3 regions of the Halomonas sp. KO116 genome follow, and region 3 is predicted to be linked to each of the others. Evidence: predicted binding sites of a transcription regulator. Region 3 holds the regulator's gene; each other region holds the start of a gene.
The links. Region 3 encodes FNR, which switches genes on or off when oxygen is low (the NO sensors DNR and NnrR bind a similar motif). Its sites were predicted from a motif close to TTGATNTANATCAA; they were not measured.
Positions count from the first base shown of each region.

Region 1: the regulator FNR is predicted to act here: its motif matches at 3,120-3,133, upstream of KO116_RS12125 (Hsp20/alpha crystallin family protein).
Region 2: the regulator FNR is predicted to act here: its motif matches at 4,839-4,852, upstream of KO116_RS22400 (copper resistance CopC family protein).

Region 1 covers NZ_CP011052.1:2,603,814-2,614,089, reverse strand. The annotation lists gene KO116_RS12135 (DUF2238 domain-containing protein) at 15-692, shown strand; gene KO116_RS12130 (PHA/PHB synthase family protein) at 1,136-2,863, opposite strand; gene KO116_RS12125 (Hsp20/alpha crystallin family protein) at 3,296-3,799, shown strand; gene KO116_RS12120 (BON domain-containing protein) at 3,858-4,511, shown strand; gene KO116_RS12115 (winged helix-turn-helix domain-containing protein) at 4,721-4,957, shown strand; gene KO116_RS12110 (DUF3750 domain-containing protein) at 5,227-5,991, shown strand; gene mntR (manganese-binding transcriptional regulator MntR) at 6,062-6,541, opposite strand; gene KO116_RS25815 (metal ABC transporter ATP-binding protein) at 6,804-7,274, shown strand; gene KO116_RS25810 (hypothetical protein) at 7,265-7,438, shown strand; partial or broken gene KO116_RS25060 (metal ABC transporter permease) at 7,487-7,616, shown strand; partial or broken gene KO116_RS26315 (NAD-binding protein) at 7,681-8,022, opposite strand; partial or broken gene KO116_RS26310 (cation:proton antiporter domain-containing protein) at 8,263-9,222, opposite strand; gene KO116_RS12090 (potassium channel family protein) at 9,254-9,703, opposite strand; gene KO116_RS26075 (hypothetical protein) at 9,739-9,864, opposite strand; gene KO116_RS12085 (MFS transporter) at 9,861-10,276, opposite strand, start outside.
Region 2 covers NZ_CP011053.1:214,727-225,002, reverse strand. The annotation lists gene KO116_RS22430 (JAB domain-containing protein) at 1-143, opposite strand, end outside; gene KO116_RS24285 (ArdC family protein) at 281-1,183, shown strand; gene KO116_RS24280 (DNA-binding protein) at 1,480-2,508, shown strand; gene KO116_RS22410 (DUF411 domain-containing protein) at 3,556-3,969, opposite strand; gene KO116_RS26140 (hypothetical protein) at 3,983-4,117, opposite strand; gene KO116_RS22405 (hypothetical protein) at 4,154-4,696, opposite strand; gene KO116_RS22400 (copper resistance CopC family protein) at 5,055-5,426, shown strand; gene KO116_RS22395 (copper resistance D family protein) at 5,430-6,335, shown strand; gene KO116_RS22390 (cupredoxin domain-containing protein) at 6,619-7,152, shown strand; gene KO116_RS22385 (response regulator transcription factor) at 7,167-7,832, shown strand; gene KO116_RS22380 (IS1380 family transposase) at 7,968-9,269, shown strand; gene KO116_RS22375 (IS1182 family transposase) at 9,622-10,276, opposite strand, start outside.
Region 3 covers NZ_CP011052.1:1,157,685-1,167,960, forward strand. The annotation lists gene KO116_RS05390 (hybrid sensor histidine kinase/response regulator) at 1-115, opposite strand, end outside; gene KO116_RS05395 (hypothetical protein) at 243-752, opposite strand; gene KO116_RS05400 (sodium:solute symporter family protein) at 887-2,668, opposite strand; gene KO116_RS05405 (DUF4212 domain-containing protein) at 2,675-2,935, opposite strand; gene KO116_RS05410 (DUF294 nucleotidyltransferase-like domain-containing protein) at 3,610-5,454, shown strand; gene KO116_RS05415 (DNA polymerase III subunit epsilon) at 5,451-6,113, shown strand; gene ttcA (tRNA 2-thiocytidine(32) synthetase TtcA) at 6,219-7,130, shown strand; gene fnr (fumarate/nitrate reduction transcriptional regulator Fnr) at 7,123-7,866, opposite strand; gene hemN (oxygen-independent coproporphyrinogen III oxidase) at 7,949-9,382, opposite strand; gene KO116_RS05435 (sulfite exporter TauE/SafE family protein) at 9,461-10,153, opposite strand; gene ccoS (cbb3-type cytochrome oxidase assembly protein CcoS) at 10,150-10,276, opposite strand, start outside.

The DNA.
Region 1 (10,276 bases), 1.4 Mb from region 3:
AGAGGTAGGGGAGTGTGTCTAGGATTAAGCAAGTACGTGCTCGGCTACTAACGCTTGATCCATTTCCTGTATGGCTGTTTATTGGCTTCATATTGTTTTGGCTATGGCTAGCCATATCGCCTCATTATCGATCGGATTGGCTACTTGAGAATATACTGGTCTTTGTAGCGGTGCCCGTGTTGGGTTGGATGTGGTATCAGGGAGGCGTCTCGCCTCTGGCATGGTTAAGTATTTTTCTCTTTTTAGTATTTCATGAAATTGGCGCTCACTATACCTATTCGGAAGTGCCCTATGACCAGTGGTTGAAAACCCTGTTTGGGTTTTCTTTGGATCATTGGTTTGGCTTCGAACGTAATCAGTACGACCGATGGGTGCATTTTCTTTATGGGCTGCTCCTATTTCCATTGATGAAGGATCTTACGAAAGGGCTATTTCTATATGAGACAGTTTTATGCCGTTTACTACCTATATTGATGATTTTATCCCATTCGGCATTTTATGAGATTGTAGAGTGGTTGGCGGTTGTGCTCTTCCCGGGGGAATTGGGGGAGTCATACCTAGGTGCCCAGGGAGATATTTGGGATGCGCAGAAGGATATGACATTAGCACTTTTAGGAGCTTTCTTAGCAAGTACACTGAGTGTGTCAGTGCGCTATTTGGTAGCTAAAATTAACTCATCCACCAATAAATAGGCAGTTTGATGAGTGAGTAGAGGCTATTTTAAATACATCAAAGCATCACTTAAAGGAGTGATAGTATTGTGCTTTACTACTGCTAATAGTTGCATAAGGTGATAGATGAGCAATACTGGTTTTAGTATTCTATTTTTGATTTGACTATATGAAAAGCTTGCAGTTTATTAAGTTGTTTTATAGCGTTTCTTTGAGGCGTGATGCAGTAAGTATATAATATTTTATAGGGTTTGGACATGAAGCTTGTATGATTGCGTTTTAAGACTTATTTGGTTGCTGAAGTCGCTAAAAGTTATTACCTATCGTTTTGTGTTTTTTATTTATTTCTCTAATTGTATAGGGTTGATCCCACTATATTAGTGGGCGCCGATCAGTTTCGTTAGATAGCCAGGCTCGAAGAACACAATGTGAATAGCGTCTTCATTAAGCTAGCCATACAGGAGCTATGCTTTTCTGACATAGCTGCCTGGGGCGTTTTCGAGAGGTGGGTAGGGTTGTGAACCAACATGAGGTGCCTCGACAAGGGGGCCTGACCTTGCTGCCAGCCATGATTGCCATGCACCCCACCAGGAGCCTGGCTTAATTGCTGTACGCTCCAGCCAAGTGTCTGGATCAATATAGGAGTCACCTTCAAAGGCGGTGGCTATCCGATAATGCCGATGCGGTTGTTCAGGGGGACTAATAATACCCGCGTTATGACCACCGCTAGTGAGCAAAAAAGTAATCTCCGGTGCGTCTGCAAGAAGGTGCAACCTATAGGTGGATCGCCATGGTGCGACATGGTCCCACTCTGTGCCAACACAGAAAATAGGTATTTGTATATCGCTAAGCGCCACCGGGCGGCCTTCTACCCGCAAGCGTCCTTCGGCTAAGTCATTATTTAAAAATAGGGTACGCAAGTATTCAGAATGCATACGGTAGGGCATGCGAGTTGCATCGGTGTTCCAGGCGAGAAGGTCGTTAATGGGTTGCCTTGTGCCTAATAAATACTCGTTCACGACCCGGGACCAGATTAAATCGTTAGAGCGCAGTACCTGGAATACCCCTGACATTTGTTTCGTATCGAGAATGCCCTGAGCCCACATTAAGTCTTCAAGGAAAGCGAGCTGCTTTTCATCAATAAAAAGCATTAGTTCACCAGCTTCTCGGAAGTCCGTTTGTGCGGCGAAGAGTGTCATTGAGGCCAAGCGGTTGGCTCCATTTCTGGCCATCGCAGAAGCGGTAATGGCCAACAGGGTGCCGCCCAGGCAGTAGCCTACCGCATGTATCTTCTGACTAGGAAATAGGGTTTCGATGACATCGAGACTCGCCAGAATGCCTTGTTGGCGATAGTCATCCATCCCAATATCGCGATCTTCGTTCGTTGGGTTACGCCAGGAAATTATAAAAACCGTATGGCCATGATCGACTAAGTACTTAACAAGCGAGTTATGGGGGGACAAATCTAGGATGTAATACTTCATGATCCATGCAGGCACAATGAGTATAGGCATCGCATGTACTTCTTCTGTAGTAGGGGTGTACTGGATTAGCTCGATCAGATGGTTGCGAAAGATAACCTTGCCCGGTGTAATTGCTACATTTTTTCCAACGACATACATTTCAGCACCCGCTGACCTTTTGCCGAGATAGTGGTTTTGGATATCTTCACAGTAGTGCTGCAGGCCTTGCATTAAGTTGGCTCCAGCACTCTCAACGGTTTTTTGGAGCACAGCGGGATTAGTCAGTAAAAAATTGGAGGGGGAGAACACATCAAGCCACTGGCGGGCACCGAATTCTACTGCCTGCTCGTGATGCGGGGATAAGCCGCGTAGTCCGGTGGTGGCGTTATGCCACCACTGCTGTTGAAGAAGAAAGCCTTGATAAAGCAGATTATAGGGGAAGTAACGCCAGGCAGGGTCACGAAAACGACGATCCTGGGGCAGGGGGGCAATACAAGGTGTGGCATTGGGGTCGAAGGCCGAATGGCTAACCCAAGACAGCAAGCGTAGCTGTTTCTTCATTGCTTTTTTTACTAGATGAGCCTGAGTTCCAGGAGAAAGCTGGAGGCTTGATAGCCAGTCCAAGTAAGTTAGCATGGCCGATGTAGGAGAAATGCCAAGTGTTAGCCCTGCCAGTGATGCTCGTACCAGCCTGTCCAATTGTTGGTATTGTGTCTCATCATAAATCATTGTTATTAACCCTAGAAGCTGAGCGTTAGTTTATCTAGCAATAACATTTACTTACCTTTACTGATTCACTTCACCTGAGTGCCAGGTGTCGCTGATGCCACTGTGCTTTAAGCTGCCCGCATATATAACAAAAGCAATAATGAAAAAACATTGTGATATGAAATTCTATTGATAGGTTTAATATGGGTTGAAATTAACTACTACACAATAATTTTACTACCATTTTATAGGTGAGCTGGGGTGAAGCTGGTATTAATTGCTCTGGATCAAGTTTTTGCATATTAGTGCTTTTTATTACATTTACCACCTTTTAAATAAAAGTATTTGCGCTATAAATATACCATGGTTTGTAATGTAGCCATTGAAAAAATGAAGGATAAAGATGCAGTTTATCCCTTTTATTAAGTAAAAGAACTACATAGGAGTAGTGTCATGGAAAAAGCAATCAGCAAGCCTGTAATGTCGGAAAAAGATACGAGTTCACTTCCAAGTAAGCGCTCTTTAAGCCCGCTGGAAGAGTTTGATCGTATGATAGAAGGTTTCTTCGAGCGCAGCTGGATGAAGCCCTTTTTCAAGGAAGACTTAATAAAAGAACGGCTAGGTTTTTTCGGTCAACATAACCCTAAAGTTGACATCATTGATCGAGACACAGAAATCGAAGTGCGCGCTGAGATGCCAGGGATTGACCGAAAAGAAATAGACCTTGAAATAACCGAACATGCCGTGATGCTAAAAGGTCAGCGTTCCGAAAAAACCGAGGAAAAACAGGATGAGTATTACCATTCAGAAATTTGGCAAGGTTCCTTTTCTCGGACGATTGCCCTGCCAGTAGAAGTGGATGCTAAACATGCTGAAGCCAAATTTAAGGATGGCATATTGACAATCACTATGCCAAAAGCCAAACAAGCTTCACGGCGTAAGCTTGAAATCAAGTAGATAGAGCGTGTATTTCTAATTGATAACAAGATTGTCTTGCAAAACTACAGGAGTACAAATGATGCCAAAGTCAGACAGTCAAATTCAGAAAGATGTGCTTGCCGAACTTGAGTATGAACCCACTGTTCGTGCTTCGAATATTGGGGTAGAGGTTAACGGCGGCATTGTGACATTGGCAGGCCATGTGGATAGTTATGCAGAGAAGTGGCATTCAGAAATGGCAGCACAGCGAGTTAGCGGTGTTAAAGGCGTTGCCGTTGAAATGGACGTAAATCTGCCTGGAAATAACAATCGCACTGATGCAGATATTGCTCGTGCGGTTAAAAATACGCTGGAGTGGAATGTATACATTCCACATGACCCATTAAAGATAATGGTTGAAGACGGTTGGGTGACGCTAACCGGCGAAGTCCCTTGGGAGTATCAACGGCGTGTGGCTGCTAGTTCCATACGCTACTTGACAGGGGTTACGGGTGTGAGTAACCAGATCGTTCTCAAACCTAAGCCTACCGCTGCTGCTGTTAAGGCCGATATTGAGGCCTCACTTAAACGTAGGGCTATTCAGGATGCCAATGCGATCAAAGTCGAGGTGCACGATCACGACGTCATACTAAGTGGAAAGGCACACAGCATCGCGGAAAAAGACTTAATACACCATTCTGCATGGAGTTCGCCCGGCGTATGGAAGGTAATAGATGATATAAGGGTTTGAAGGTGACAGGTAATAAAATTTCAAAACGTAGAATGGTCATCGAATCTCTAGAAGGGTTCGATGACTCTATCTTTTTGCCTGCTTTTTTTGTTGGAGTGATCCTCTCTCCGGAACTCAGTATCAAAGAACCTAACCATCAAATTTGGCTATAACGCACGCCCTTTACAAGCCTACCTGGAACGGAAAAGTAGAACTACACCCGGCAACTGATGTTGGCGGAAGGCCGTATTGCGCTAACCCCTGTGGAGTTCGGTGTAATGCGCTACCTGGTTGAACATCAGGGCAAGGCAGTTTGCCGCCGTGAGCTTTTGCAGCATGTCTGGGGCACCCGTTATCAGGGCGGCAGCAATGTGGTTGACGCCGTTGTTCGTGTCTTGTGCCGCAAGCTTGGTAACCAGTCTGCGCGGGTCGAGACGCTCACAGGCGTGGGCTATCGTCTGCGTTGAGAGGCCATATAAGCTTTAAATTTATCCTTATTAATCAAGTTAAAGAAGCGATGATTTTCTTAACCTTTTTATTTAATTAATATTTATGGTTATTTTTTAACCTATGTTACATTTTTATTACTGACTAAAAAGGTAACGTATATCATAGTAATTGAACGGCTATTACATTTAGCTTCCGTTATTAGCGTTTTCCTCAAATCGACAATATATGCTTGCGTCCAGCTAGCTATCGCGGTACTAACAGTTATCTCTTAGCTTCGGGTAACACGATGAAAACGCTGCTGCGATGGCTGTTCACTCTCGTAGTGCTTTTAGCGCTGCTGCTAGTGGGGCCTGTATGGATATTGGCAAGTAATCAAGTGGTAACAGAAGGACATTGGTCATCGTTGGATCGCTCCTCCGCTGGGATCGCCCCAGACCCAGCCGCGATCTCCGAAGCCGTGGTGCAGGTCTATTCTGCCCGCGCCTATAATTGGCGCGGGGCGTTTGGCGAACATATCTGGATTGCAACGAAAGCAGAGAATGCTGATAGCTACCGGCTGCATCAAGTGTTGAGCTGGCGTCGCCCTACGGTAGTCTCTTCTATTGATACCCCCGATCGTGCCTGGTTTGGTAACCCGCCCACGCTGCTGGCCGATTACCGCGGTGATGCGGCTGCACAATTAATACCCAAGATAGAATCCGCTGCTGCTGACTACCCTCAAGCCGACCTTTATCGCGTATGGCCCGGGCCTAACAGCAACAGTTTTATCGCTTGGGTGATTCGTGAAGTACCAGACTTTGAGGTGACGCTGCCCGTTACCGCTATCGGCAAAGATTATATTTTCAACGGTATTTTGGCACCTGCGCCAAGTGGCACGGGTTACCAGCTCTCATTAGGCGGGGTAGCCGGTATTATGCTGGCGCTAGAAGAGGGCATCGAAATTAATGTTCTCGGCTTGAGTTTTGGTATTGATGTGATGCGTCCTGCCTTGAAGCTGCCAGGTATAGGGCGCCTTGGAATGCCCGCACGAGTAGCGAGCGGTGAGCTTTAATTTTCTGCAACCTGCGCTTATCCCATCACAGGAGCCTTGAAGTTTAACCCGATAGCTTCTTGATGAGCATTTAGCTTTTCTGCTGCTGCTCGGTAAATCGCTGCATTATATCCAGTGTTTCATCGCTCACGTGGTGCTCCATGCCTTCAGCATCAATACGAGCAGTGGCATCTTTGACCCCCAGCGCGCGTAAAAAATGCAATACGATATCGTGCCGAGCGCGTGAGGTTTCTGCCATTTTCTGGCCTGCCTCGGTCAGAAACAGAGAGCGGTAGGGCTTGCTAGTCACCAGCTCAAGCTCATTTAGACGCCTGATCATTTTCGATACGGTTGCCTGACTCACCGCCATGCGGTTGGCAATGTCCGCCGCACGCGCTTCGCCACGATGCGTCAGTAAATCCCCAATCAGCTCAACGTAGTCTTCAATCAGCTCGGTTTCATGGGCATTACGCACCGTTGCATACTGCTGAGCATGCTGCTCCACGGGCGGAAGGGCATCACCATGAATGCTTGGGGCGGTTAATGAAGCGTTCGGTTTAGAATCAGTCATTGGCAAATTATATCGGAAGCAGCGGTAATAATCATTGGATCGTACTTGGGATAGTAGCCTATTTTTACGCAACATTGTTAGCCAAGACTAAACTGTTTGCATAGTGCTTTTTTTCTTGAGTTACAGTCTACTTATCAGTAATACAAAAGGGATGAATATAGCTTTGAGCCTACCGCTATGGTTAAACACAGCAATGGTTAGAGCGCTTAGAAGCGATACCTGAGGAGCGACGGGTACTGTTAAGTGTGGCAATGTTCAGGCAATTGGTGAGCCGATTTCGACGCACCGTAAAGCGGGGCATATTGCTTATATGGCTCAGCGTGAAGCGATTGAATGGGATTTTCCTGTCTCGGTCTGGGAAACTGTGATGGGTGGCCGCTATGAGCATATGCGTAATGACCCCTTGTGGCGCCGTCTGCTGCCTTCACGTTGGTATGATTCCCGCCATGGTGAGGCGGTAAAGAGCGCGCTAGATGCGGTGGATATGCTGGCGTTGGCGAAACGCCCGATTGGCAAGCTATCCGGTGGGCAGAAAAAGCGTGTTTTACTTGCCCGTACGCTTGCTCAGCAGGCGGATATTTTACTGCTTGATCAGCCACTGGCGGGTGTAGACCCACCTAGTGAGCGGTTGATTTTAGACGTGCTGGCCGGTGAGCGAGAGGCCGGACGAACGGTAATCATGGTCACTCACGATATGCCGGGGCACGGCGCTACGTCGACCATGTGGTGTTGATCAACCGCTTTATTCGTGGGGTAGGCTCGCCTGATGAGATGCTCAGCGATGCCAATTTAGCTGAGCTTGCGGTGAGTTCTACCGAGCAGTCGGCGAATGATGTGCAGGTCGATAAAGCATCTCCCTTAACGGCAGCGCAGGGGGAACTAACGAGGCAGAACTAATGGCAACACTTGGCCTGTTTGGCGATGCGATCTCCCATGCGGTGCTGCCTGTTTGGCAATGTGCTGGGTGTTCAGCAATCGGCACTATTTGCTGACCTTAGTGGCCAGCGTGATTGCCCTGCTGGTGGTGTGGCTCGCTTATCGGCCGTTGCTGCTCTACGCGTTTGACCCCCAGCAGCTTTAAAACCGTGATGCTGATTTCAGTGGGCGTTAGCTCAGCGGTCTCGGCTAGCGCCAGATATTCACAACAGGGGTATTTGTAGGCTTTCCCAGGTTTTTTCGGCGATCCCGATGCCAGCACCCGTCATTAATAGGTACGTTTGATCGACGCCGGCAGCATGCAGAGGCGCGGCTTCATCCTGAAAGTGAATGCCCGCAATTATGTGGCCGGTAAATCCCGCTTTGCGCAGTTCGCGAGTAGCAATCAATTTGCTTTCAAGTTCCGGGGTGGCCAACGTGGCTGCCGCTAGATGGTTGATATTGAGATGATGCCAGAATCCCACGTCCTCAATATCGCCATAAAAAACTCGTCGTTGTGTGTTTATTTTATTGGGGTCTGAATCAATACCCACAGCAGACAACCCTTTATCAGTAAAAAAATCATAGGCGGCGTTACCGGTTCGGCCCATGCCCAGCACTAGAATGGTGGCACTACCTAAATCCACTGGTTGTTCATCGGGATGGCGAGCGTGTCGTTCAAAACGCAGCAAACTTTTTTCCCAACGATCAAAAAGCTGGTGGGCAATGCGATTTAGCGGGGCTGCGATGACAAACGACAGGGCAACGGTAATCGCCAGCGGAACAAGCCACTCTTCTAAAATGCTGGCAGCAACAATCAAGCCAAACTCACTGTAAGCCGTTAGGCTCAAGCCTCCCAGGAAGGCATTGCGCGCTCTGATGCGAAAAGCAATGAGAAGGGCAAAAAACAGAACCCCTTTTAATGGAAGCAGAACAGCCAGTAAAACTGCAAATAACAGTGCTTCTTTATCGGGCAAACCTGCCATGCCAATCTGCAGAAAGAAGCTGATTAACAGCACTTCTTTAAGCCCCCATAGCGCCTTGGATAACTCTTGCGCGCGAGGGTGCTTTGCAAGTAGCAAGCCCATTACTAGGGCGCCTACCTCGGAGCTTAATCCCACGGCTTCAAAGCCCATACCACCAACCGCAATGGCTAACACAGCACCTAATAGCACCAGAAGCTCATCGTGCTGAGCCATGTTCATTAGCCAATAAAGCACTGGTCGTAATAGCGGCAGTAAGAAAACTAGCAATGCCCAGGGGCTAGGGGAGTCACCGCTGTAGATGCTAAGAACCGCTAAGGCAACCAAGTCTTGAATAATGAGAATGCCAATCGCAATACGGCCGTGTAGGGCACGTAGTTCGCGTTTGCTTTCGAGCACTTTAGCGGCCAGAACCGTACTTGAGAAAGAGAGTGCAATCGCCAGCAGTATCGCTTTATCAAGGGGAAGCGAAAGAAAAATAACAAAACCTGCGGTAAACAACAGGCAGGTAATCACTAGGTGTATAAAAGCGCTACCCAGCACTACGGGTTCTGCCAAACTGCGTATATTGAGTTTAAGGCCAATGGTAAACAGCAGTAGTAGCACCCCTAAATGAGCAAGATGCTCAAGCAGTGGGCCCGCATCGATGGGTAGGCCAATACTGGGGCCAAAGGCATTAAGAGCAAACCCTGCTACCAAGAACCCCACGAGGGGTGGCAGACTTAGCTGTCGTGCCGCGATGCCAAAGATTAACGCTACCGATAAAATAACTACTTCAAACATGCCGCATCCCTTGAGCGCGTAACGGTGCTGATTATCTTCCAACCCGCCAGTGCTTTTGCATTTCTATAAAAGTGAACGATGCTGACCAAGTGATTAACACAAAGCCAGTTAATGCCAACGTGCCATATAAAAAACGCACTGGCCCCATGGCATAAATATCGCCATAGCCCACGGTGGTATAGGTCACCGCAGAGAAAAAGATGTAATCAAGTACGTTAAAGCTGTCGTACCCATGTAAAGCGCCAATACTCAACTGGTCGGTAAGCCACCAGCCCGTGATCCCAAACAGCCAAATTTCGACAATGTGTGTCATTAATACACCAAACGCCATCCCCAGGATTCGTTGTCGGTGTGGCCGTCGAGATTTTTCTATTTGGCGAGAGATAAGCCATAGGGCTTCATAGTGAAGCAGTACCGCAATGACCACGGTAACAAAGGTTGTTACCACAACCGCGATATGCTCGGGGTAAGGAATAGTCATGTTAGCAAGTAATCAACTTAATTGGCCTTTGCTCGTTAGCATAAACGGGTACCCATCAGTAGCAAAGTAGCGTCCATGTGCTGCCAGCCCCACCATGCGAGCATTAAACCGGTAAACAGCAGAATTGCCGCCATGACCTTAAGTAAATGATTGATTGTCATGGGGTCACCGTCGTTGGCTGCGAGCGCTCAAGCGGCTTTTCACTGATAAACCAGTGTAGTGCAGCGGCCACGACCGAGAGCACAATAGCAATTTGCCAGACTGTATTGTAGTGCCCGGTAAGATCATAAAAATAGCCGCCCAGCCAGACGCCCATAAAGGAGCCTAACTGGTGAAATAGAAACACGATGCCGCCGAGCATGGAGAGGTGACGAACACCAAATACGGAAGCCACAATGCCGTTGGTTAATGGCACAGTGGAGAGCCATAGCAACCCAATGGCAATACCAAATAAATAAGCGCTAACAGGGCTTAACGGCAAATAAACAAACGCAGTAATCACCACCCCGCGAATCAAATAGAGCCAAGTGAGCAGCTTGGGTTTTGACCAGATGCCGCCCATCCATCCCGCGG
Region 2 (10,276 bases), on a different replicon from region 3:
ATGATGTTCAGTGCCTCTGAGATAACAGCATCTTCACTCTCTTTACGCTGCTCTGCGGTCTCTACGGTTCCCTTTCCAGGGAAACTATAAACTTTGGCCGCCTCACTAACTGCGAACATATCCAACTGGTTGGTGTGCTTCATCATTCTCTCCTCTCTCATTCCCGCTGCCGGGTCTCGATTAGAGTTAGGGGAAGCACTGACCCCCCACCGGCTGTCACCTAGCGCCCTATCCCTTCTTGAGACCTGCACTACTGCAGGAATGAGAGAGGAGATAGATCATGAGCAAACGTGCAATCGATGGTATCCGCGAAGCACTCATACAAGGTTTGATGGAAGGCACAGCCCCCTGGCAGAAGCCTTGGAAACCAGGCGACAAAGATGTGAGCCAGCCCTATAACGCCTCTTCAGGGCGTTCTTACACTGGCTGGTCAAATATCATCAGTCTCTGGATTGCTTCAGATAAAAACGGCTACACCAGCCCTGCCTGGGTGACTTTCAAGCAAGCGAAGGATCTCTGCACTCACCCCCGCAAGGGCGAAAAGGCCACTCCCGTGGAATTTTGGAAATTCCACAAAAAGCGCGAGAAGAAGGAGAACGGCACAACGGAGGAGAAAATCATCCCCGTGAACCGTATCTTTTATGTGTTTAACGAGGAGCAGCTGGCGGACCCATTGACAGAGGCTGCAAAGCCACCTGTCTTAGAAGCTCAACCTGAGCCCGTGCAGTTCGTTGCACGGCTGATTGAAGCATCGGGCATCCCTTTAAGCTGGGGCGGTGACAAGGCCTACTACAGGCCCTCTACGGATGGCATACGCCTGCCCCGTCCTGAACAGTTCCATGAGGTTAGTGAAATTGCGGCCACCGGCCTGCATGAGCTGATCCATGCTACTGGTGCTCCCTCGCGCCTCAACCGGGACAAGAGCGATCGCGCTCGAGAGGAAGTAGTGGCAGAAGCTGGCGCCTGGCTTGCAGCCATGCGCTTTGGTCTCCCTGCTACCCCCGAAAACTCGGCGTCCTACCTCACTGGATGGGCTTCACGGCTCAAAGGTGACCAGGCCAAAGAGATCGACCGTGCTCTGGCTGATGCGCAGAAGGCGGTCAACTTCATCGAGCAAATGGCACAACAGTGCGGTTTGATCGACGGAGAAGAAGACTCAACTGCAGCAACCGCGGCAGCTTGATTTTTTTCTTTACCATTCAACAGCCTCCCCCTCGGGAGGCTTTTTTTTGTGTTTAGTCACTGCGGTGGGGATGTTGCACCGATCCCGCAACAGCTATGGCTTTCAACATTGGCACGATCTTTCCCAATAGATTTCCTGCACTGGTTGCATTCTTAGGTGGGAATGTTGCACAGCAGATCATCTAGTAGGCTGCGCTAGCATTATTTTTAGGGTTAGCGAAGCTGTTGACTATATTGTATGTATGTATCTTATGTATAATACATACATACAATACATACACTAGGAGATAGCCCGGCATGACTATTAAGCCGGAAATACGGCAACGCATCATTGATGCTGCCGAGAAGCTGGTATCCGAAGGCATCGACAGGCCCACCAATGAACAGGTGCGCGAATGCCTGGGTGGTGGCTCCCTGTCGCATATTTCCCCGGTCATGCGTGAGTGGCGCGATAGCCTAAAAGACAATGCCATCGCTGTGCGAGAAATGCCGAATGAGATCCGCACTGTCTTGGAGCGGGTTGGAGCTGAACTATGGCGCTCCGCTAGCCAGCACGCTGATGAAGAAGTCGAGAAGATACGCGCAGAGTCCGAACAGCGCGAGAAAGCTGCCAACGAAGAGCGAGATGAGGCGCTACGCGAGATTGAGCGACTAGAGGCCAGCATCGCAACCTTGCGTGAACACGGCCATCAGGATGGGCAGCGCATTGAGCAGCAGACGGAGGAGATCCATACGCTTGTGACGGAGAATGCCACCGCAAGGCAGCGGGCAGCGGATGCTATGGGACGAGTTACCGATTTACAAGACCAGCTCTCCCGCCAGAATCAGCAATTGGAAACCATGCGTGTTGAAGCGCAACGGCAACAAACGTTGGTCGACCACTTGCGAGACGAGAAAGCCGATAGCAGCGCCCGGTTGGCCACAATTGAAAGCGAGCTTAAAGCCGCTACACGGGAACTGGAAACCTCTAGTAAACGTGAATTGCAGCTCCAGAAAACGCTCGAGGCCGTCAACGAAGACCTCTCTTCTCTTCAGCAGGAACATGCCAGCCTACGTGCGGAGAATGCCTCTGTTATGAGGCGCAGCGGTGAGCTGCAGGACGAGAACGCAACGCTTCGTACCGATCTCGACAAGATCAAGACATCTTCCAGCGACGCCCGTAGCGAGCTGAAGACAGCGACTAAGCGGATTGAGGAGTTGGCAAATATTCAGGAAGAGCACTCAGAAACCCGGACACAGCTGGCAATCGCTTTATCCCGCGAAGAGGATCTGCGCAAGCAGTTAGCTGACCATCAGAAACGGCTAAAATCAAACAAAAAAGACTAGGGACCAAAGGCAGAGTGATGAGGTACAGGTCAGCCAGGTTACTGACCGGGCTCATGCTGATAATGGCACCAACCGTGGCCACTGCTGATATTATCATAGGCACCTGGTACGTGCGCCAGCTTGGCTGATTACCGATTGCCAAAGTGATACACCCTGGTAGAAGCGCAGAATGGATTCTTCTCCAGCACGAGCAAGTTCAAACCCAAATTACACCGGCTTTCCAATCCTTATATCTAGGGAGGGAAAGATTACTGAGGAAGCCCTGGACATTTGTATAGCGCATCTGATCAAGCGTGGCAGGGTTCAATCCAGGAAGTCGTGGATAACATGCCGGAAAGCGTTGTATCAGTTCTTTGGCTGGTGTGAGGTGAATGCTATTGACTGGCGTGATGTGGGCAATGACCGAGAAACTACGGTATTCGCGGAGTTCCGGGGCTGGAACCTAAGCCCCGAGGGCGGTGCCTTGCCGCAGCAACGGTGAATGCCCGGCTACGACTTCTTTGCGCATTCTATCGGTATGGCACCAAGTGTGGTTGGGTGATGACTGTTCCGTATGCCATGAAAACGGTAATGGTTAGGCAACCTACAGGCCTCCTCGCTCACGTCGGTGCGAGTGGAGGAAGACGTACGACCGCAGATGTCACGCTGAAGACGCCACGAACCGTAATTTGGGTGCTAAGCAAGCATCAATCGATTGATCTCCTGAGTGCCATCACCAATCCCACGCATACGCTGTACTCAATGATGCAATCCAAGGCTCAGACCTATGCCTTGCTCTACGTGCGCGACCGACTGGGCCATGCCTCGGTCGCAACTACTGAGAAATACTTGCACTGTCTCTAATTTTAATTAGTTTGATAGACGCAAATAATAGGCTGCTTTTGGCCGAGGCTATGTGAAAACTCTCGAGCCGTAAACAACATGGTTGACGTAAGCGAAATCGGTAGAATTTTTATAAATGAAAAGCTTTAGAGTCAGCGAAAGAGCACCGCAACCAACAGGCCAGCTTTGATCACTCAATTAAAGGGTCATAAACTGCTCATCTTCCTAGTCTGTAAACGCGTAGACATCGTAAGGACCGTCTTGTGGCCCTGGCATACCTGGCGTACCAATCGGCATACCTGCTAAACCAATTCCATCTATTTTAGGCTGTTGCTCAAACAGCGCCTGCACGGCTTCCATTGGAACGTGGCCTTCGATCCAATACTCGCCCATCTCAATGGTATGGCATGAACCCAGGCCATAGGGCACGCCTGCCTGCTGCTTAATATCACCCAGCTCTACATCGTCAATAATCGTCACTTCTACGCCGAGCTCTTCAAGATGGCGTGCATAAGCGTCACAGCAGCCGCACTGGGGGTTTTTATACAATGTTGCCTCTGGCGGTAACGCCGCCTGGGCGGAGACCGCCCCAAGCAGCATGGAACCAGAGAGTAAAAGCTTGGTGCTCATATGTTGCATTATTTTCAACTCCTTAGCGTGAACGACTGAAGAGGTACTTGGCCAGCGAAGCGATCGCCAAGCCAATTAATAACAGCATGGCCAGGGGCATCAACCAGCCTAGCCACCCCATTGACCCCATAAAAGCAAAACATTCCGCGTTCATCATGCCATCACTCCTAAAAAAAGAGGCAATCGCCAAGGCTTATTGCGGGCCATGGTGGCTGGGCATGCTTCCACTCATCTGTTCACGCTGCTCGTCGGTTAGTAAGTCCTGCATCTGGTTATGCATGCGCACGTTATCAGCCATCATATCGCCATGAAGGCTGGCCATTTGAGCATGCAGCGTCTTTACTTTCCATTGTTCAGGGCGTTCAGTCTGCATGATTTGCATCATGTCGTCGCGCAGGTTCATCAATTCGCCCATCCGCTCAAGCTGGGCCGCGCGGTGTTCTTGGCGCATCTCACGCATGGTACTCATCTGCTGCTCGTCGAGCATACCGCCCATGCTCCCCATGCCTCCCATCATTGGACAAGGCATCATCCCGCTTTGCCCTCCCATCATCATTCCTGGGTACATGTCTTCTTGACTGCCCATCATCATGCCCGAACCCATACCGACTTGGCCGTCCATCATATTGCCCTGACCTTGGGCGCCTTGGCTCATACCTTGAGCGAAAATGGCGCTGCTGGGGACACTGAGGCTTGCAGCCAGACCAATGGCAAAGATCATCTTGTGCTTAACCATGATATTTCCTCTTATCATGTTGCTGGTCGAGACATCGCCTTATCCATTAAAAATGGAAGAAGGCGGAGTTAGCTTTCGTTATAAACCTACAACCTATAGGTGGCCCAAAGGTAAAGGAGAAACCGATCCCAATACCTAAGTGTTGTCACAGATCATTTTTTCCGCCATTTTCAGCCCTGTTTCAGGTTGGCACGTTATAACACCGACTCATTTCCATGAAGAAAAGCACGACGCCATGCGCCTTGTTCGCCAAACAGGGCAGATGAACGATGTAAGAAGGCTCAGCCGAATCAGTTTTAGCGCCTCCGCGATGAAGTAACGGCATCCATTCAACCCTAAAAATATATAAGGATACGGTATGCAAAAGAAGACGAGTTCGCTCCCTATCATTCACGCTACCTTAGCAACGCTGTTGCTGTCGCTAGCAATCCCAGTGCTGGCCCATGAAGGGGGCGCAAGCACTTCACCTAAGGATGGCGTGACCATTCAGGATTCCCCAGCAGAGATTGGCATTGAGTTTGGTGGCATGATGCGTATCACCCAGTTTGAAGTGACAGGCCCGGACGGCTCTGTTCCTCTTGATGGTCAGCCAGGCAGTGAACAGGTCGAACGCTACTTCGTAAAACCAGGTGAAATTCTTTCGGCTGGGGACTACCAGGTACGCTGGCGCGGCCTATCGGATGACGGGCACATGATGACCGACGGTTTTAACTTCTCGGTCGAGCCCTGACCCATGGCCTGGTGGTTCTCCGTAAATAGCCTCGACGTCTGGACCGTCGCGATGATTCTCGTGGCGGCCGGGGTTTACCTCAGTGCCCTAGTCGCGACGGGAGCCGTGTTGTTTTGTCTAGCATTTCCCCAACTCCCTGAACATGACCGGAGGCACGTCGCCCGCATGGGTGTCCTTGCTGTCTGGGCCGGGATTATCCTGATTCTGTTCCAGTGGCCTTTAGAAGCTGGTTACCTTGGGGGCGGCAATATAGCGGCTGCAACCAACCCAATGCTACTCGGGATCGTGTTCGAGGGTGCGTCCGGGACCCGGCTGATACTGGTGGTAACTGGCTTGCTGTTGGTCCAGGCGATTCAGCTCAATAACTTAACACTCTCAAAAACAGCCAACAGCTTGAGCCTAGTAGGCGTTTTATTGGTGATGCTGGCATTCGTGCAGGTGGGGCATACAGTAAACACCCCACGCCTCGTTCTGGCTGTCTTGCTGATCGTTCACCTGATGGCGGCAGCATTCTGGGTAGCCTCGCTGTGGCCGCTGTTCCACTTAGTGGGGCAACATTACAACCACGGCAATACCGCCCGCATTCTGACCCGTTTCGGGCAACTCGCCATGGGCGGAGTTGGCGTGTTGGTACTGGCGGGCGTCACTTTGGCCACGCTGCTAACAGGCGGTCTCACACCCCTGCTCACCACGGCATATGGACAGTTCTTGATCGGCAAGGTATTGATTGTGGCGGCGCTACTGTTATTTGCTGCCGCGAACAAGTGGCGGCTTGTGCCGGCCTTTGAGAGCGGCGACGCAACAGCCCCAGGACGGTTACAGAGAAGTATTGCACTGGAGATGGTGCTGGTCGCGGTTATCTTGTTGATCACGGCAGTGCTGACAAGAGTGTCATCACCGAATGGGTGACTAACAGGTCAACCACCTTGTTGAGCCGTTCCAGAGCTCGAAATTAACGGTCTCCTTCTTATGGGCCTTACGCTGAGGTTTAGGCGGAGGCTGCCATAGGCAATTGCACCAACAAGACGAAAAGTCATTGCTGCAGCGTTGACTCTAATCAGGGGGGGCAGGATCCATCATCATGTTAGAAATGCTTTTGGGTAGCAGGCCATATTTTTACGTTAGGTTCAGGCTCGTTTCAGGTTAACGCCGTATAAAGAACAAGTGACAATAACCTCTGAGGTAAATGACCATGCGCAACATCTCCTTAACAACGTCTTTGTTTGCCCTTTCACTCAGTTTGATAACGAGTGCGGCATGGGCTTCGCCCGGCCAAGGCAGTGGTGACAATGGCCTAACCGAGGCTGACGTTGACCGCACGATCAGCCTTGAGGCTGGCGATATGTGGTTCGACCCTGAAGAGCTAGAACTGGCGGCTGGGGAGGTGGTTAAATTTGAAATCACCAACACCGGCAATTTAGAGCATGAATTTGTGATTGGTAGCAAAGAAGCCCAAGAAGAGCATCGAAAAATGATGCTAGACATGGCCAATGGCGGAGGCCATGACATGTCGAATATGGCACACGGTGAAGGCCACGATATGTCCAATATGTCAAACGGCGATGGTCACGATATGGCCAATATGAGTATGGAAGGCGTCACCATTGCACCTGGCGAGACTGGGTCTCTATTATGGCGTGTTCCTGATAATGTTAACGCGCTAGAGTATGCATGTAACATTCCCGGCCATTACGAATCCGGCATGTACGGCAATTTTTCTCTCTAATCTGACGTATATCCATGAAACTGTTGCTACTTGAAGATGATGACTTGCTAGCGGAAAGCTTGGCAGAGAGTCTCAAAGACAACGGTTACCTGGTTGATTTGGCCGCTTCCTTGAAAGCGGCCAAGTCGCTGATGGCAACCGAGCATTATGAACTGGCGATCTTAGATGTCGGTTTGCCCGACGGCTCAGGGCTGGATCTGCTCGCCCAGTGGCGCAGGCAAAAACGCGACACGCCTATTTTGATCCTGACGGCCCGCGATACCTGGGAAGATAAAGTTGTCGGTCTTGAGACGGGGGCCGATGACTATCTTACCAAGCCCTTCCACGAAGCCGAACTGATGGCCCGGCTGAAGGCCTTGCTACGCAGGCAGTCTGGTCAGTTATCTCAAGTGATCACGCTTAACGGCATTTCGTTGGATGAAGCGGGTCAACGCGTGTGCTTAGAAGGTGAAACGTGGCGTTCGCTCACGGCGACCGAGTTTCGGTTACTACGCTACTTAATGCTGCATCCTGATCGCATTCACTCGAAAGAGCAGCTACTAGAGCAGCTCTATGCATTGGATCAGGATGCCGCCGCGCCTAACTTGGTCGAAGTCTATGTCGCTCGTCTGCGTCGTTATCTAGGCAAAACAATTATCCAAACTCGCCGCGGCCAGGGGTATTTCTTTGCTTCACATTGATCGGCGTAGTTTACGTATTCGACTACTCGCCTGGCTAGCCCGGATTTCTCATGAGGGGATAAAAGAAAGCGGCTGAAAGTGCTATAGTTTCAGGACCTTACACCGTTCACCAAGCACCAACAGCCGCTATCCAAAATGGTACCTGAAAAACTGACCTTCTCGCCACTGTCTCGCCGTCAAATTGAAGCCGATTTCTCCGGTGGTCATATCACCTCCGATGCCGGCCTGCTTTTGCTTCGCGAAGTCGACAACCAACACCAGCTCACTCAGCGCCTGGCTACGGTGCTGGACGATGCCCGTAATCCGGTACTGGTTCGCCACAAGCTTCAAACCATGATCCGGCAACGGGTCTTTGGCGTAGCCGCCGGATACGAAGATCTGAACGATCACGAAACGTTACGCGCTGACCAGGCACTTCAGACCGCGACTGGCGAAGAGGCCATTCTGGCGGGCAAATCAACACTGTGCCGAATGGAGCAGCGCGTAGACCGGCAGGCCGTGGTCAAGGCCCACGAACTGCTGTGGCATCACTTCATTGAACAGCACGAGACTCCACCCAAGGAAATTGTGCTGGATTTTGATGGCACCGACGTTCCGGTGCATGGCGACCAGCCCGGCAAGTTCTTTAACGCCTACTACAATCACCATTGTTACTTCCCACTGTACGTGTTCTGCGGTCGCCATCTGCTGGTGAACTACCTGCGCACCAGCAACCGAAGCGACAGCCGCCACAGCTGGGCCATTCTGGCCCTGCTGGTGAAATTCATCCGGCAGTACTGGACGAATACCCGCATCGTGTTCCGGGGTGACAGCGGCTTTTACCGTCCCCGATTGCTGAGCTGGTGCGACCGGAACAACGTGGACTATCTGGTGGGCCTCAGCAAGAACAGCCGGCTGCTCAAGGAGGTAGACGTACCCTCGATGCTGGTTCGCAAGGCTCACAACGAACTGGGTGAAAAAGTCTGCGCCACCTATCGATTCCAGTACCAGGCCCACACCTGGAAACACCCCCGCTGGGTGATCGCGCGTCTGGAGGAGGGCGAACTGGGTGCCAACCCCAGGTTCATTCTCAGCTCCCGTTACGACGACGGCGTTAAACTCTACTACGAGCAATACTGTGCCCGGGGTGACATGGAAAACCGGATCAAGGATCAGCAGTTGTGTCTGTTCGCAGATCGCACCTCCAGCACGCGGTGGTGGACCAATCAGTGGCGGTTGCTCTTATCGGGCTTTGCCTACACGTTGTTCGAGCGATTACGGGCCCACTTGAAGAAGACCCCCTTCGAGAGAATGAGCGCCAGTAACCTGCGGCTGAAGCTGATCAAGGTGGGCGCGGTCATCATTCGCAACACTCGACGCATACGGGTGTTGATGAGCGATGCCTATCCTTACAAAGACGAACTCTCTGACCTGGTGCGTCAACTGGTTCCGGAATAGAAGCCTGGGCTCCCCCGGCCCGACTCAATGGGGGAAAGGGGGCCGTGTGTCCGGACAACAGAAATTGATCAGTTATTAATCAATCGCGGCCGCAAATGAGCGGTAGTGGCGGTAACCTGCACAGTCTGCGAGACTTGCCGGGGACCTATGAGAAATCCGGGCTAGGAGTCTGCGCGGCAGAAACGTTTTGAGCCCTCGTTTCCGCCAGACCGGATCATTGTCTGGCCGGAAGGAGTGTTCGCGATATCGGATCGGCTCCATCATCGCTTTCGATCCAGCCAGTTAACCGGTTAAAAGGGGCATCGCAGGGCCCCAGCTGTACCTACCGTGAGCCAAAGGCTGCCTCAGCGACTTATGCCAACCTCATCAGTGAACTCATGCGCCTGAGATTGAGCGACAGACAGACAAGATCCCATTCACCCTGCACCGCCTGAAGGCCCCGCAAGCCGAACTGCCGGAAGCCCAGGACATTCTTGATCCAGCCATTCACCGCCTCAACCATGTGCTTGTGCTGAGCGTAGACTGCTCGCCCCTCCGCCGTGGTAAGCTTCTCCTCCATGCGGGCCGTCGCCGGGTACCGGCTCGCGTTTATATCTCCGGTTTTTTTGCCTTCCCGGCGCAGCGAGACGTAGCCATCTATGCCTTTTGTCTCCAATGCCTGCAAGTCTTCCTCTTTGCGATAACCCGCATCAGCCAGACATTGGCCTGGGTAACTTCCCAGAGTTTCTTTTACCTCGCCCAGCAGCGGCACCAGACAGCCGTTATCACTGGGGTTGTTACCCTGGCGGTTGCCCACGATGATCTGGAACTCGCCATCCACGGCCAGTTGGCCGTTATAGCATTGCTGGAACCCATCATTCGTTTTCATGATCCGGCTTTGGGGGTCGGTAAAGTTACTCTGAGCCTTGTCCTCCGGAACTCCATAATCTCTCTTGAAGTTCCGGCCACCCTTGGGTGAGCGGCGATCATCGTCTGGATGCCGGCCTTTGGCCTCATCTTGCGTTTTT
Region 3 (10,276 bases):
GACGCCTGCGGGTGGCGCCGTGGGTACGCGCACGTCGATCACCGTACCAAGCGATGCCGAATAGAACGGCAATGTAGAGTAACGAAACCGCTACCAGTAGCCCGCCGTGAAACATGCCTTTCTCCCCGCCAGAGTGTGCGACCCACTAAACATGCGCTAATAAAAAAGGCTTCATTCTAGGCGAAATGGAGGGTCGTGTACGACCATTCTCTAAGCGTGTTTACACCTCAGGCTTTATTTATCTATGTGCACACGTTGCTGAGGAGTGGAGAGGTTTCGCGCAGCGTGCGTATTTCTTCGAGAATAGGCTCGCGAGACTCTTCATCCAGTGGTACCAACTCCCGGTTCTCACAGTTGAGTACGTAGGGCTGGGTTATCAAAATATCGGTGTGGTGACGTTCAAACTGATAAAGAATAAATTCCGCTAAGCGGGCGCCGTCCTGCTCGCTTATGCGAATATTTTCACTATCGACCATGCTGAACTTAGTGGTCATCGGAAAGGCAAAGGTCCATGGACGCCATACGGCGGTGGTGCTTTCGGTTGAAATAACCGTCGCAGTCTCGGGAAGCTGCGCCTGCTTGTGTTCAAACCAGCTGTACTCCACCTGAACTTGATAGCCCAGCATACCCAGCGCGCCAAACACCGGCACTATCCACTTGGGCAGACGTTTGCCGCTCAGTTTGCGTAGTATCAGGCCAATCCCGGCGGCCGCAAGGCCCGCAAAAACGGCGGCGATCAAATGCCATATCATAAAATATCCTTTCAAAAAGCCGGCTATAAAAACTATCTATAAAAGCCATCGGGCCTCCCGAAGGAAGCCCGATGGTAAGGTCGATCCCCAGCGTTATCACCGTATGGCAATAACGCGTCAGGAAGGAGTATGACTTAGTGATCTACCGCCATGCCAGCACCTTTCGGATAGCGAACGCTTTCCACCAGGTCCTGAATTTCCTGCGGCGGTGCAGCTGTCACTCTGGAAACCGTGAAAGCAACGGCGAAGTTGATCATCGCGCCTACGGCACCGAATGAGAGCGGCGAGATGCCAAAGATCCAGTTATCCGGTGTATTGGCCAGCATGTTGGTGTCCGGCACGAAGAACCAGCCCAGATAGGTGAAGATGTACAGTAGAGTACAAATCAAGCCTGCCAGCATGCCGGCTACTGCGCCCGCGCTGTTCATACGTTTGGAGAAGATACCCATCATCAACGCCGGGAACAGTGATGCGCCGGCGATACCAAAGGCGAGTGCCACCGTCTGTGCCGCAAACCCAGGCGGATTAAGCCCCAAGTAGGTGGCCAGCAGTATCGCGCCCCCCATGGAGATTCGCGCCGCCAACATCTCGCCTTTTTCGGAAATCTTCGGATTGATCATGGTCTTGATCAAGTCGTGACTGATCGCCGACGAGATCGCCAGTAGCAAGCCTGCTGCGGTAGACAGTGCCGCCGCAATACCACCTGCTGCGATCAAGCCAATAACCCAGCCGGGCAAGTTGGCAATTTCAGGGTTGGCGAGTACCAGGATATCGTTATTAACGGTCAGTTCGTTGCCTTCCCAGCCACGATCGGAGAAGTCGGTAGCATCGTTATATAGCTGAATGCGGCCATCGTTGTTGAGATCGTTGAAGCTGATAAGGCCGGTTTCTTCCCATGTGCGAACCCAATCTGGACGCTCTTCGTACAGGATCGGGTTCTGCGCCGCCTCTTCATAGTTTTCAGTCTGACCAGCCATCTCTGGGTACACGGTGGTCGCCAAGTTAAGGCGCGCCATCGAACCTACCGCTGGAGCGGTGAGGTAAAGCAGTGCAATGAATACCAGTGCCCAGCCTGCAGACCAGCGCGCATCAGCGACTTTTGGTACGGTGAAGAAACGAATGATAACGTGGGGAAGACCGGCAGTACCGACCATCAACGACAGGGTGAACAGGACCATATTGAGCTTGTTGTCCACGTCAGCAGTGTAGTCACGGAAGCCAAGTGCATTGACCACATCATTTAACTTGGCCAGTAAAGGCATGCCGGATTCGGTGTGGGTACTGAACATACCGAACATCGGAATCGGGTTGCCGGTTAGTTGGAAGGCAATGAACACCGCAGGAATAGTGTAAGCGATGATGAGAACGATGTACTGGGCCACCTGGGTGTAGGTGATGCCTTTCATGCCGCCAAATACGGCGTAGAGGAAGACGATCAGCGCGGCTAACCAGATACCCCAAGTGTTGCTGACTTCAAGAAAGCGCGAGAACGCCACGCCCGCACCGGTCATTTGACCGATAACGTAGGTAACCGACGCCACAATCAAGCACACGATCGCCACTAGGCGAGCGGTATTGCTGTAGAAGCGGTCACCGATGAAGTCGGGCACGGTGAACTTACCAAACTTACGCAGGTAAGGAGCTAGCAGCATCGCTAGAATAACGTAGCCACCGGTCCAGCCCATCAGGAAGGTAGAGTTAGCGTAGCCACCAGAGGCCAGCAAACCCGCCATGGAAATAAACGACGCCGCTGACATCCAGTCTGCCGCGGTGGCCATCCCGTTGGTAATTGGGTGAACCCCACCCCCAGCGACGTAGAAGTCTTTCGTTGAGCCGGCGCGCGCCCAAATCGCAATGCCTATATACAAGGCAAAGGAGGCGCCGACGAACAGTAAGTTAATTGCAAACTGGCTCATACCGGCTTACTCCCCAAGGCCAAATTTTTGATCGAGCTTATTCATCTTCCAGGAGTAGAAGAAGATCAGCACGATAAACGTTAGGATTGAGCCCTGTTGTGCAAACCAGAAGCCAAGATCAGTGCCGCCAATCGGAATGCCGGCGAGCAATGGGCGGAAAAGGATAGCGCATCCGTAAGAAACAAATGCCCAAACGGCCAGGCATCCGAAAATTAACCGGACGTTTGCTTTCCAGTATTCAGCAGCATTGGTTTTGTCGTCTGCCATTGTGTTGCTCTCCACTTGTGTTTTTAAGGTTGGGAAAGTTCACGAGGAATAGCGTGTGACCCATCAGGGCAATCGCACGTCTAAAGCCACTCAATCGTTAGGAGTGGTGAGTCAGCTTCTTTTGGCACGTCACCTTATTATTCGATATGAAGTTTCGAGTTAGTTAGTGACGTGCGATTACCCTGCATGACTCATTGTTAATACTGGGCAATAAACGCCAAAAAATAAATCCCAGACTTTGGTATCAATAAACAGCTTAATGGCTTTCTGCGGGCTACATGTTGTTGAAAGTGCGAGTTTTTAGACGCTATTTAAGCGAAATTTGTAGGCGTTTCCAGGGCTATGGGACGATAGTCTAGTAAGCAAATAAAAGCAGTTATTGGCTACTTTAAATACATATGCTGCCTTTAATGGGTAATGACGGTTAGTGAGTATCGATACTTTGGTCGCGTATCAAAAGTCGCTTCGACCTTAGCGTGATAGCTAAAGGTATAACAATGTTCTACTTGCTACTTGGGAAGTGAATCCTTTATACCCGTACAGCCACCTTCACATAATAATCGATTACAGTTTTTGAAGCGTTGGAAAGACTCCTTTGATGTGGATCAATGTCGGGCGGAGTGCTTATTTACTTTATTTTCTAGTTCGCCTTTAGTTGAATGAGGTCATGCACAATGGTCGATGTGGATCTATCCCAACTGCCGTTCACGCTTCTTGACGATGAAGGACGTGACCACATTCGTCGCGGTATTGACCTTGCGTATTTTGACCGCGACGAAATAATTCTAGAGACCGGACAGGGGGGCGAGTTTGTTTATCTGATCCATAAGGGTGAAGTGGCAGAAATCGACCCCACGCTGCCCTCGTCTACCTCGCGTATTGGCCATTACACGGCCGGGGACCTATTTGGCGCGATCAGCATCCTTAACGGTAAAAGCCGCTATCGTTTTAAGGCCGAGCAGGAGTGCTTGTGTTACCTACTGCCCAAAGCGTTGTTTCAGCAGCTGTGCCGTCATTACCCGGATTTCAGTAATTTCTTTCGCCAATCGTTGACGCATAAAGCACGCTTACTGACTGAAAAGCGTGCCGAAGGTGGCGTCACCATGGCGGGTTTTATGTTGGCCAAGGTAAGCGAATGTATGCGTGCGCCGCTGTTAATGGCGGCGGCTACTGATATTGCCAGCGCGGTGAAGCAGCTCAACGATAGCTATGCTGATAGCCTGCTAGTAGAGACTCAAGGCAAGCTAGGCATGGTGACGAAAACCGACCTGCTCAATGGGTTGGTGTTGGGCGGTAGTGCGGTGTCATCGCCGCTTGATGAGCTCGCCCATTTTAATCTGGTCACCGTTGCGCCGGAACAATACTTGTTTGAAGTATTGGTCTTAATGACACGCCATAAAGTGACGCGGGTAGTGGTGCTCGAGCAAAACGTCTTAAAAGGCGTCGTCGAGCTCACCGACGTGCTTAGCTATTTCTCAAGCCGCAGCTACGTGGTGAGTTTGCAGGTCGAGCAGGCGAGCAGTTTAGAGACACTGTCGGCAGCCAGCCAACGTACACCGGAGCTGGTAAAAGCGCTGATGGCCCAGGGCGTAAAGCTGCGTTTTGCGATGGATCTTCTCGCCGCGCTGAACGGGCGGATCATGAGCAAGGCCTGGGAGTTCACGATAGAGGAACAGTATCGCGACCAGAGCTGCATGATGGTAATGGGTAGCGAAGGGCGAGGTGAGCAAATCCTAAAAACAGACCAGGATAATGGTCTGATTTTAGCCGATGACGCGCGGTGGCCAGATCTTTTGAGCCACATGCAAACGCTCACCGATACCCTAATCCAGCTTGGCTACCCGCCGTGCCCCGGCAATATTATGGTTTCAAACCCTGAGTGGGTGGCCACGGTGTCGCAGTGGAAGAGCAATATTGCCAAATGGGCCAGCGAGCGGGATGGTGACAGCCTGATGAAGCTGGCGATCATGCTTGATGCCCATGCGGTGGCCGGTAACCCCAGCCTGCTTGCCAGTGTACGAGAAGAGCTATTTGAACGCTGCTCTCGTGATGAGCTGTTGCTTTCGTACTTTGCGCGCACGGCGCTACGTTTTTCCACACCGCTGACGCTGTTTGGCTCGCTGAAAAAGCCTCAGCACGGTATCGATATCAAGAAAGGCGGTATTTTTCCCATTGTTCACGGCGTGCGCACCATGGCGCTTGAGCGGCGCATCCAAGCCACCTCGACGTTTGACCGTTTGGATGCCCTGGCCGCCGATGGGCGATTGGATCGCCGTTTTGCAGATGACCTGGGCGAAGCGTTGGCCCTGTTTTCCGAGCTACGTCTTAAACAGCAGCTAACCGCGTTGGAGACGCCTGTCGGTGCTCAAGAAGCTAACGCCCAAAACAGCAGTCGCGCTAACCGTGTCGTGGTGCAAAATCTTTCTTCCCTTGAGCGCGACCTATTGCGTGAAGCGATGCATATTGTCAAAGACTTTAAGCAGCGGCTTTCCCATCGTTACCATTTGGAGTATTCGTGAGCGGAATACGGCTGTTAGATCGACACGTGGCACTTTTTAGCGGTTCCTTACGCACCTTGTTGCGTCGCGAAAGCGACCGGCGGCGCTGTGCTGATTCTCCCTATGCCTGGCTCTTTCAGCCCTATATGGGCGAAGAGCTGGTAGCGCTTGCCTGCACATCAACGCCTACGCCGACATCACCTGTGATCAGTTTGGCCGCCGTGGTGCTTAGCCAACAGCAGGTGCGTACCAGCCGTGCTTTTGTGCTGACGTTAGGCGCACCGGGGCAGGCTGACCATGCATCGCTGCGTCGCCATCACCTGCTGTGTCAGGCGGGGTGTGTGGCGGCGCCAAATCGCGACAATTTAAATGCGTTAGTAGAGTTTATTGGCAATCGACCTATTGTCGGCTGGCAGTTAGACCAGCGGATTGGCGCGTTAAATGCGTTGCTGAGAAAGCGGTTGAATTTCGCGCTGCCCAATGCCCAGGTCGACGTAGAAAAGCTGCATCAGCGCCAGCTGCGGCGCTTGCACCCGGAGATAGAGGCACCGAGTAGCTTTGCTCAAGCGCTGGCGTGCTGGCAAGTACCCGCGATGGGGATGCAGGGTGTGTTAGGTGAGGCCACTTCCAGCGCGCTGCTGTATATGCGCCTGCAGCGCATTATGGCGGAGGCTGCTTAGTAATAGGCAGCGCTGCATACGAGTAGTTGGGTCAGGGCGGTGAGTGTTGTTAGAATAGCAGCCACTTTTTCTTGAATGCCTTCCACCCTCGGCAGTGCTTATACCATGCAATCTCTTGATCATTTTGACCCTGCTTCCCTCGGAGCCGCCCTCGCTGATGTTGAGCAAGACTCGCCAGAGCTGGCTGATGCTAAGCAGAAACGTGAATTTAACAAGCTGCAAAAGCGCCTGCGCCGAGAAGTAGGCAATGCGATTATTGATTACCAGATGATCAATGAAGGCGACCGCGTGATGGTCTGTCTCTCCGGCGGCAAAGACAGCTATACGATGCTGGAGATTTTGCGCAACTTGCAGCGCAACGCGCCGGTCAATTTCTCAATGGTAGCGGTCAATCTGGATCAAAAACAGCCCGGTTTTCCCGAGCATGTGCTGCCTGCGTATCTGGATAAGCAGGGCGTGGAGTATCACATTGTCGAGCGCGACACCTACTCGGTGGTGAAGGAGAAAACCCCGGAAGGCAAAACGACTTGCGCGCTCTGTTCACGTCTGCGCCGCGGTTCGCTGTATGGTTTTGCTGAAGAGATTGGCGCCAATAAAATCGCCCTGGGTCACCACCGCGAAGATATCCTTGAAACGCTGTTTCTCAATATGTTCTTTGGCGGCAACTTAAAAGCGATGCCGCCTAAGCTGCTTTCTGATGATGGTAAAAATATCGTCATTCGGCCGTTGGCTTACTGTAAAGAGGCGGATATTGCCGAGTTTTCACGGCTGATGGAATTCCCGATTATTCCCTGCAATCTATGCGGTTCGCAGCCCAATATGCAGCGCCAGGTGGTCAAAGAGATGCTCGCCGAGTGGGACAAAAAATTCCCCGGCCGCCTGGAGAGCATGTTTAAGGCGGTGACTAATATTGCCCCTTCCCAGTTGGCCGACCGCAGCCTTTTCGATTTTGAAGGCTTAGAGGCCAAACAGGCAGAGCTGCTGGCCGGGCGTATCCAGGCATTTAACGTCAGCTAGCGTTTTGCTCCTCTTCGGCGAGGGTGATTAAGCGCTGCATATCAAGAATATTGACCTCTCGCCCGGATACCGCCATTACGCTCTGCTGCTGGAAGCGGCTTAAAATCCGGCTGACGGTTTCCACCGCTAAACCCAAATAGTTGCCGATATCGGCCCTGGGCATGGAAAGGCGGAAACTGTAGGGCGAGTAGCCACGGCGACGAAAACGATCCGAGAGGGTAATCAAAAAGCTCGCCAGCCGCTGGTCGGCGGTTTTACGCGACAGCAGACGCATCATGCGCCGGTCATCGCGTAACTCTTTGCTCATGCTGCGATACAGCTGGCCACGCAGTTCGGGCAACTCCTCAGAGAGTGAGTCCAAGCGATCAAAGGGAATCTCGCAAACGGTGGTCGTTTCCAGGGCAATCACGCTACCTGGATAGTGCTCCTCATCAATCCCGTCCAACCCCACTAGTTCGCTCGGGAGGTAGAAATTGGTCAGTTGCTCGCTGCCGTTTCCCTCTGAGGTGACTTGTTTCAAACTGCCCGAACGTACCGCGTAAACGCTGGTAAAAGTATCGCTTTGGCGAAATAGTGGTTCGCCTTTTTTCAGCGGTGCGCGACGACGAATAATGGCATCGAACTGGCCCATATCGTCCAACTCAAGGGCAAGCGGCAGGCACAGCGAGCTAAGGCTGCAGGTTTGGCAGCGCGCTTCGTGGAGTAGCGAGCGTCGGCTGCTCATAGGTTCCAACATGCGGTGCTCCTTGAGTGGGTCAGGGTAAAATTAGCAAATTCTTACTTATTGTGATGGCGTTAGCATGCCTACAATAAGGTGATTAAACAATCTTAGAGTAGCGCTGCCCTATTTGCCCAGAAAGATGGGTATCGAACGCCATGGCTAAATGGCGCACCAGCAGACGACCCATGGACGTGGCGCTAAGTTGATCACCACTACGGGTCAGTAGGCCATCTTGCTCGGCGCTCTGTAAACGCTCCAGCGCGGGGGCAAAATAGCGGGGGGCATCGATGTTCCAGCGCTGGCTGACCGCAGCCAGGTCAATGCCCATATCGCACATCAGCCGCTCAATCACGTCTCGACGGATGAGGTCGTCGTCGCTCAACCGCACGCCGCGTACAGTGGCGAGTTGGCCCTGATCCAACGCCGCCTCGTAGCTTGCCAGATCGCTCGGGTTCTGCGCGTAGACGTCATCAATGCGCGAAATCGCCGAAACGCCAAGCCCGATTAAATCGCATTGGGCGTGACTGGAGTAGCCTTGGAAGTTGCGCTGTAGCGAGCCGTCGCGCTGGGCAATGGCCAGGCTATCGTCAGGCCGGGCAAAGTGATCCATCCCGATATGTACGTAGCCAGCCGCGGTGAGCATCTCTATCGTGGTGCGCAGAATTGCCAGCTTCTCTTCGCTACCCGGCAGGTCATCGACGTTAATCCGCCGCTGGGGGGCAAAGCGCTCGGGCATGTGGGCGTAGTTAAACACAGAAAGCCGTGCGGGATTTAACTCGATCACTTGACGCAGGGTGTCTGCAAAGCTTTTTTCAGTCTGAAAGGGCAAGCCGTATATTAAATCGAGATTGAGCGAACGAAAGCCCAGCCGGTGTGCTTCATCCATCAGCGTCTCGGTGAGTACTCGTGGCTGAATACGGTTAATGGCTTTCTGCACCAGCGGGCTTAAGTCCTGCACGCCTAAACTGATGCGATTGAAACCGAGCGATTGCAGGTGGCGCAGCGTAAATACATCCGCTTCGCGTGGGTCTATTTCAATCGCGTAATCGCGATCGGCAGAGGACGAAAGGCCAAACCGGGCATCCAAACGATCAATCAGGTCGCCCATCTGGTTCAAGTTAAGAAACGTCGGTGTTCCGCCACCCCAGTGCAACTGCTTCACCGGTCGTGTGGTATCCAAGTGGCGTGCGGTCAGCACCATTTCACGGTCGAGTCGGGATAAGTAGGGCTCGGTCAGGGCGGTGTTCTTGGTGGCGATTTTATTGCATGCGCAGTAGAAACAGATCTTGCGACAAAAAGGCACGTGAACATACAGCGACAGCGAACGCTGACTGGCATTGCTACGCTCTAGTGCCTGGGTCAGGTCACCGGGGGTGAATTGGTCGTGAAATGACAGCGCCGTGGGGTAAGACGTGTAGCGTGGTCCGCTGGTGTCGTAGCGGCGCAGCAGGGCTTCATCCCACACCGGCTGCACGGGCGCTGCCGCCACAGACGAGGCAAGAGGTGAAACCGCAGGGGCATGAACGGGCATGAAGGGGCGCTCCGACGTGAGGTAATGCCGCTAGCCTAACCCGTGACGAAAGCGTAAAGATTGAGCCATGTCATGCTATTAGAAGTTGTGTGCCGTAAGAGTCCAGAGCTGCCACAGCGCAAACGCGATAATCGTTAGTGCCGCCACGCTGCGCGTCGCCGGGTGGCGAATCAGGTGGCTTAGCTGGCGCGCAGCGAGGCCAGTGGCGAGCAGCGCCGGCAGGGTGCCTAGCCCAAATGCGCCCATTAGCAGCGCGCCCTGGAGCGGGTCGGCAATCGCCAAGCTCCAGGCCAGCATGGAGTAGACCAGCCCACAGGGTAGCCAGCCCCAAAGTGCGCCTAGCGCGAAGGCTTGAGGGATATACACCACCGGCATTAAGCGCCGCCCCACAGGCTCGATAAAGCGCCATAGACGGCGGCCAACCGCCTCCACTTTGAGCAGCCCTTTCCACCAGTTGGCGATATACAGCGCCATCAGGATCAGCATCAGCGCCGCAAACACTTGTAGCAGCATTCTCGCCGTGGCAGAGAGGGAAAATAGCGTGCCTAGTAGGGCTACCAGCGCACCTGCGCTCATGTAGCTAGTGATGCGACCTGCGTTATAGCTGAGCAGCAAGCCTCCCATACGCGCCGGATGGCGCATGCTGGGGGGCACTGCAAAAGTGAGCGCGCTCATAATGCCACCACACATGCCAATGCAATGGGCGCCGCCCATCAAACCAAACACGAATGCTGCCAGTAGTGGCGGCAGGTCAAGGCCGGTTGGATTCATGGCCGGGGCTCTTGGTCGTCGGACGAGTGTGTGTCGGAGGGGGCAGCAGGGCGGTGCTTGGCTTGTTGTCGCTGGCGTCGCTGTTCGGGGTTGAGGTCGTTTTCATCTTCATCAAACAAAATG